Regions from separate parts of the Streptomyces sp. PSU-S4-23 genome, predicted to be linked through region 3. Evidence: riboswitches for the same ligand, from Rfam matches in the RefSeq annotation. Region 3 holds a riboswitch; each other region holds the start of a gene.

Region 1 (2,255 bases), 1.4 Mb from region 3:
CCGCAACACCTTCAGATGGGCCTCGGTGCGCCGCTGGGCGGCCCGCGCGGCCCCGAGCGGCTCCAGCAGCATCCGCATCTCCAGGAGGTCGGCGGCCTCCCGCTCGCTGGGTTCCGCCACGCACGCGCCGGCGTGCCTGCGGGTGACGACGAAGCCCTCGGCCTCCAGCGTGCGCAGGGCCTCGCGCACGGGGACGCGCGAGACACCGTAGCGACGTGCGAGGAGTTCCTCGGTGAGCCGGCTGCCCCGCTCGTAGACACCCGCGACGATGTCATCACGGATCGCCGTGCATACCGAGTGTGCCGGAATACGCATGTCCGACCTCCGCCTTAATCCCCGTGAAACGTCGCCGATTGACGCCTGTTCAACCGACTCTATTGCAGCGGGCCGGAATTTCCGACGGCGGGCCGGAATCCATGGATATTTTTTGGACAGCCGCCCTTGGAAACGACGATGACCCCGGCTCGCCGGCCGGGGTCATCGGGCACCCGCGCCCCGTTTCGGGGCGCGCGGTCAGACGTTCACACCGTGCGCCCGGAGGTAGGCGACGGGGTTGATGTCCGAGCCGTACTCCGGGCTCGTACGGGCCTCGAAGTGCAGATGCGGCCCGGTCACGTTGCCGGTGGCCCCGGAGAGGGCTATCTGCCGGCCGGGGGTGACCCGCTGGCCCACGGAGACGCCGATGGACGACAGATGGCCGTACTGCGTGTAGGTGCCGTCGTTCATCCTGATGACGATCTGATTGCCGTACGCACCGCCCCAGCCCGCCTCGACGACGGTACCGGCGCCGACCGCGTGCACGGGCGTGCCCGTGGCGGCGTGGAAGTCGATGCCGGTGTGGGTGCCGGAGGACCACAGGGAGCCGCCGGTGCGGTAACCGGTGGAGACGTACGAGCCGTAGACCGGCGCCACGTACGCGGTCAGGCGCCTGCGCTCGGCCTCACGGGCGGCGCGCTCCTTGGCCGCGCGCTCCTTGGCGGCCGTCTCCGCGGCCCTCCTGCGCGCGGCCTCCTCGGCCTTCTTGTGCTCGGCGGCCTGCTTCTGGGCGGCGGCCTGGGCGCCGATCTTCTCGGCGACCGAGTCGCCGAGCGTGACGGCCTGCATCAGTCCGGTCTGCTCGACCGGGTTGCCGGCCGCGAGGGCGGGGGCGGACAGGGTGCCGATGACACCGGTGGTGGTGAGCGCCGCGACGCCCATGGCGTTCGTGGTCGTGCGCTTCACGCGGCTCGGACGGCGGTGCTTCCCGGTGGCGCAGGTGAACGCCATGAAGTGACTGGTCCTTTCCTTCCCTCTCGCCTACCGGGTTAGCTGACGGGTTCGGAGCAGGAAGGTCTCCTACGGGCAGGGCCCGATTCACCCCAGGGACTGCGGTGGGTCCCCGGCTCCCCTGGCTCGCGCCGTACGGGGACTCGGCGATGACTGTCCGGTGCCGCGGACGCGGCCTACTGCCTGACGGACAGCCGGACAGACGCTAAGCGGGCCCCGATTCCCGCGACAAACCGAGCAGGGGATTTGTAGCGCATCCCACAGGGCAGAAGGGCAGCCTCCATGGCAATGCGGACAAATCCCCGACGGCAGGGCCCCGGTGACCGTGTGGTCACCGGGACCCCTCGGACGCCGCTGCCGTGCGCGCGTGTCCCCTCGGACGCCGCTGCCGTGCGCGGGTGTCCCCTCATGGCTGCACGCGCGCGTGCCCGCCGTGCTACTCGGCCGCCACGACGCTCACTTCACCGATGCCGAGCGCCCTGACCGGCTCCGCGATCTTCGCCGCGTCGCCCACCAGGACGGTCACCAGACGGTCCACCGGGAAGGCGCTCACGACCGCGGCCGTGGCCTCCACCGTGCCCGTGGCGGCGAGCGCCTGATACAGCGCCGCCTGGTAGTCGTCGGGAAGGTGCTGCTCGACCTGGTCGGCGAGCGTGCTCGCGACGGCGGCCGCGGTCTCGAACTTGAGCGGCGCCACCCCCACCAGGTTCTGCACGGCGACATCGCGCTCGGCGTCCGTCAGCCCCTCGGCGGCGAGGGTGCGCAGCACCTTCCACAGGTCGTCGAGCGCCGGGCCGGTGTTGGGCGTGTCGACGGAGCCGCTGATGGCGAGCATCGCGGCACCGGTGCCGTCGGGCGCGGAGCGCAGCACCTGGCCGAACGCCCGCACACCGTAGGTGTAGCCCTTCTCCTCGCGCAGGACGCGGTCCAGGCGGGAGGTGAGGGTGCCGCCGAGGCAGTACGTGCCGAGCACCTGCGCGGGCCACACG
Region 2 (2,255 bases), 3.3 Mb from region 3:
CCCTGTACTCGCTGCGGGGCACCGTCCTGACCGGTGCGGTCGCCGTCGCCTCCATCCTCGCCGTCCACCTCGGGCTCGGCGTCCTCGGGGAGGTCAACGAGATCACCGAGGCGGTCACCGTCGCGACCGTCGCCGCCCTCGCCGTCCTCCTCAACGTGCTCGTCCGCCGCAACGACAGACGCCTCGCCTCCGCCCGCGAGATCGCCGAGGCCGCCCAGCGCGCCGTGCTGCCCGAGCCCGCCGCGCGGATCGGCGGGCTCGACATCGCGGCCCGGTACGAGGCGGCGCAGGCCGACGCCTTCATCGGCGGGGACCTGTACGCCGTGCAGGACTCCCCGCACGGGGTACGGCTGGTCGTCGGGGACGTGCGCGGAAAGGGCATGGGGGCCGTGGCCGCCGTCGCCGTCGTCATCGGCGCCTTCCGGGAGGCCGCCGAGCAGGAGTGCACGCTGGAGGCCGTGGCCCAGCGCCTGGAGCGGGCGCTGTCGCGCGAGGGCGTCCGGCGCGGCGGACCGGACGCCCTCGAGGGGTTCACCACCGCCGTCCTCGCGGAGATCCCGCACGGCCGTGACACCGTCCGCGTCGTCAACCGCGGCCACCCGGCCCCGCTGCTGCTGCTCCCGGACGGCACGGTGCGCGAGATCGAGCCCGACGAGCCGGCGCTGCCGCTCGGCATCGGCGACCTCGGCAGCCGGCCGGACCGTGCCGAGGAATGGGACTTCCCGCCCGGGGCGACGCTGCTGTGCTGCACCGACGGCGTCTTCGAGGCGCGTGATGCGCGCGGCGGGTTCTACGATCCCGTCGGCTGTCTCGCCGGCCGCGTCCGCACCGGCCCGGGCGCCCTGCTGACCGCCGTCACCGAGGACGTCGCCCGCCACACCGGCGGCCGCGCCACGGACGACATCGCCCTGCTGGCCGTGCACCGGCCCGACCGGCCCTCAGCGTCGTCACGCCATGTGAACGGATGACGCCCCTGCGCATAACAACTGATGCACCGTCAATAACGGTGGGGCCCCCGAGGCGTGGCCAAGTCGCCCCATTTAGCCCGTTCCTGGCATGAAAGTCCAGGTCAAAAGCATCAGAGATCTGATGGAACGGCTTGGAATCCGGGCCCCGCGTCTATTAACGTTCGATAACGCAGCGCGGTCGTCCCAGCCGTCACAAGAGGCGGCTCCGTGCGCGTGTGCCGAATCCCGCAAGGGAGCCGGGGAACCACCACCTTGGGGTGAATCGGGCGGAAGCCGCCGTGGCAGCACGGCCGGTGACGCCCGTAGGAGACCTTCCTGCTCCGAACCCGTCAGCTAACCCGGTAGGCCAGTAGGAAGGAAGGAGTGCGCCCACGTGGCGTCCAACGGGCCTGCCCAGAGCACCTCGTTCGCTCCGAACGGCACTCAGACGTTCGGCTTCGCACCCCGTACCGACGAGGGCCCCTGGGAGGAGTGGAACCCCACCGAGGAGTCCCTCCGCCCCGTACGCGGCCGGCATCGCGTCACCAAGCAGCGCGGGGGCGGGCTCGCGCGCAGCTCCACGGTTCTGGGCGTCGGTGTGATGGCCGCCGTCGGCGCGGGCGGCATGGCCACCGCGCAGACCGGCAAGCCCCCGGTGTCGATATCCATGCCGGACCTGTCCTCGGTCGCGGACTCGGCCAAGGCACTCCTCGGCGAGGACTCCGGCGCCCCCAAGGGCTCCGCCACCGCCCTCAGCTCCGCCGGCCTGACCACCGCCGACGCCGCCGCGGGCAGCGCGGACGCGGGCGAGGCACTGCGCGCCCGGATCCTGCAGCAGGCCGAGTCCCAGCAGGACCGGATCGACAGCGCGGCCGCACAGGCCGCCGAGGACGCCGCCGCGAAGAAGGCCGCCGAGGCCGCCGTCAAGGCGCAGGACGCCGCGGAGGCCAAGGCCGCGGCCGAGAAGCAGCAGGCGATCGAGGAGGCCAAGAAGAAGGCCGAGGCCGCGCGACTGGCCGAGCTCGCCAAGCAGTACGCGCTGCCGACCTCCTCGTACACCCTGACCTCCCGCTTCGGCGACGCCGGTTCCATGTGGTCCTCCGGCTACCACACCGGACTCGACTTCGCCGCGCCGACGGGCACGCTCATCAAGGCGGTCCACAGCGGCACCATCACCGAGGCGGGCTGGGCCGGTTCCTACGGGTACCGCACCATCCTCACCCTCGACGACGGCACCGAGCTGTGGTTCTGCCACCAGTCCTCGATCAGCGTCAGCGCGGGGCAGAAGGTGGCCACCGGCGACGTCAT
Region 3 (2,255 bases):
GTCACCGACAGCCCGAACACACAGCTCAACGGGCGTGTAAGCGCGCTGCGCTTCCGGTTCGTGAGTGCCATGGCCGGGGTGCTCGGTGTCGGCGGCGACCTCATGAAGTGGAGTGAGGCGGAGCTGGCCGAGGCCCGGGACTGGGTCGGTCTCTACAAGGAGATCCGCCCCGTGGTCCAGCGCGGCGAGCTGTACCGGCTGCGCCCCCCGGCGGGCGGGCTGAGTGCGGTCCAGTACGTGCTCGACGAGCGGGCGGTCGTTCTCGCCTGGCTCCAGGCGCAGCACTACGGTGAGCCGGTCGCTCCGCTGCGGTTGCGCGGACTCGACCCGGCAGCCAGGTATGAATGCCGCGAAACGGGCGAAGTGCATCGGGGTGCGGTGCTGCTGCACCACGGACTGCGGACCGCCCTGCAGGGCGACTTCGATGCGACGGTTATCCGGCTGCGTCGTATCTGAGAGTGTTGTCCGAATTGATGCCTTCATTCCAACTCCGCCTGGAATAAGGCCAGTAAAATCGCGACACGTGAGCAGCGTCATATTTGTGACGGTCCGTTGTCGCCATGTTCACGTAATTGTGGCTTCTTTTCTGGGCGATTGAGAATGTCTTCGCATCTCGTATCGACACAGGGTCACCGGTAATTTCCGCAAGGATCAAGAGAAATGGGCGCATGGGGGAAACCGAATGTTGTCCCCATGCGTCCGGGTCGCTTACGTTCCCCTCGATCCGGGTGGAACGCCGAATCCTGCCGCCGCCCGGTGCCCGCACTCTCACCCTTGCCCGGCAGGAGCGGGGGACCCACAGGCAAGACGCCCTGTTCCGGTCTCCGGAACGGCTAGGGGTAAAGCCGCGCACCGTCGCGGCCGGACATCTCCAGTCCGCACCCGACAGCTCACCTCGCAGGCGCCGGAGAGGAATTCGACATGCCTGCAAAAGGTAAGCACCGCCGTCCCAAGCCCCGTCGCCTCATGCGCTCCATGGCCGTCGTAGGAACCGGCGGCGCCGCGCTCGCACTGCCGCTGCTGGGCGCGACCGACGCGCATGCCGCCGCCCCCGCGGTATCCGTCTCCGCGGCTCCGGTCGCCGTCGAGAAGGCCGCCGTGAAGGTCGCCGCCGTCAGCACCTACACGGTGAAGCCCGGCGACTGCCTGTCGCGGATCGCCGCGGACCAGCACGTCACCGGTGGCTGGAAGAAGCTCTACCAGGACAACCGCGCGGTCATCGGCTCCGACCCGTCGCTGATCCACCCCGGCCAGAAGCTGACGCTCGGCGGCACCGCCGCCGCGGCCGCTCCCTCCGCCGCGACGTCCCAGACCTCCGCGGCCACGAAGACGACGGCACCCAAGGCCGCGACCGCCGCCACCGGCTACAGCCTGCCGGTCCAGGGCGTCGCCATCGGCACCAGGTACCGCGTCGCGGGCAGCATGTGGTCGAGCGGCTACCACACCGGCATCGACTTCGCCATCCCGACCGGCACCAGCCTCAAGGCCGTGGGCGCCGGCACCGTCGCCTCCGCGGGCTGGGGCGGCGCGTACGGCAACCAGGTCGTCGTCAGGCTCGCCGACGGCTACTACGCGCAGTACGCCCACCTGTCGAAGCTGTCCGTCTCCGCCGGCCAGACCGTGACCGGCGGTCAGCAGGTGGGCCTCTCCGGCGCCACCGGCAACGTCACCGGACCGCACCTGCACTTCGAGATCCGCACCACCCCGAACTACGGCTCGGACGTGGACCCGGTCGCCTACCTGCGCTCGCACGGCGTGTCCATCGGCTGACCCGCACGGCCCGCCGGACCTCCGAAGGCCGGACCCCCGAAGGCCGGACCCCCTCGTTCCCGGGGTCCGGCCTTCAGCCGTGCACCCGGTGCGCAGGACGGCCCTCCGCCCGGCGTCCCGCCCGACAGCCCTGCCCAGGGAATTGTTCCCGACGCGCCCGCCCACGCCCCGTGGTCCTCCTCACCGCCCGTCAACCCTTTCCTACGGTCGCGTAGCTCACATCGGAAGGTGAATCATGGGCCGACGTGGCAGACGATTCGAAGAATGACAACAGATCAGTGATCGGGTCGTACGTGGCGGTGGGGGACAGCTTCACCGAGGGCGTCGGCGACCCCGGCCCCGACGGGCAGTTCGTCGGCTGGGCCGACCGGTTCGCGGTCCTTCTCGCCGACCGGCGGCCGGAAGGCGACTTCAAATACACGAACCTCGCGGTGCGCGGCAAGCTGCTCGACCAGATCGTCGCTGACCAGGTCCCGAAGGCACTC

Evidence for each region. A riboswitch is a leader RNA that binds a small molecule or an ion and turns the genes downstream of it on or off. The one in region 3 is predicted to bind cyclic di-AMP.
Region 1: linked by a shared signal. The riboswitch ahead of ACZ79I_RS29935 (M23 family metallopeptidase) and the one ahead of ACZ79I_RS36075 (M23 family metallopeptidase) in region 3 are both predicted to bind cyclic di-AMP.
Region 2: linked by a shared signal. The riboswitch ahead of ACZ79I_RS21390 (M23 family metallopeptidase) and the one ahead of ACZ79I_RS36075 (M23 family metallopeptidase) in region 3 are both predicted to bind cyclic di-AMP.

Annotation. Positions count from the first base shown of each region.
Region 1 covers NZ_JBVMUU010000002.1:6,572,219-6,574,473, reverse strand. Annotated here, with positions in the region: gene ACZ79I_RS29940 (GntR family transcriptional regulator) at 1-315, opposite strand, end outside; gene ACZ79I_RS29935 (M23 family metallopeptidase) at 514-1,266, opposite strand; cyclic di-AMP (ydaO/yuaA leader) riboswitch at 1,279-1,425, opposite strand; gene ACZ79I_RS29930 (M16 family metallopeptidase) at 1,703-2,255, opposite strand, start outside.
Region 2 covers NZ_JBVMUU010000002.1:4,652,934-4,655,188, forward strand. Annotated here, with positions in the region: gene ACZ79I_RS21385 (PP2C family protein-serine/threonine phosphatase) at 1-968, shown strand, start outside; cyclic di-AMP (ydaO/yuaA leader) riboswitch at 1,175-1,331, shown strand; gene ACZ79I_RS21390 (M23 family metallopeptidase) at 1,342-2,255, shown strand, end outside.
Region 3 covers NZ_JBVMUU010000002.1:7,981,035-7,983,289, forward strand. Annotated here, with positions in the region: gene ACZ79I_RS36070 (alpha-galactosidase) at 1-456, shown strand, start outside; cyclic di-AMP (ydaO/yuaA leader) riboswitch at 760-917, shown strand; gene ACZ79I_RS36075 (M23 family metallopeptidase) at 922-1,770, shown strand; gene ACZ79I_RS36080 (SGNH/GDSL hydrolase family protein) at 2,049-2,255, shown strand, end outside.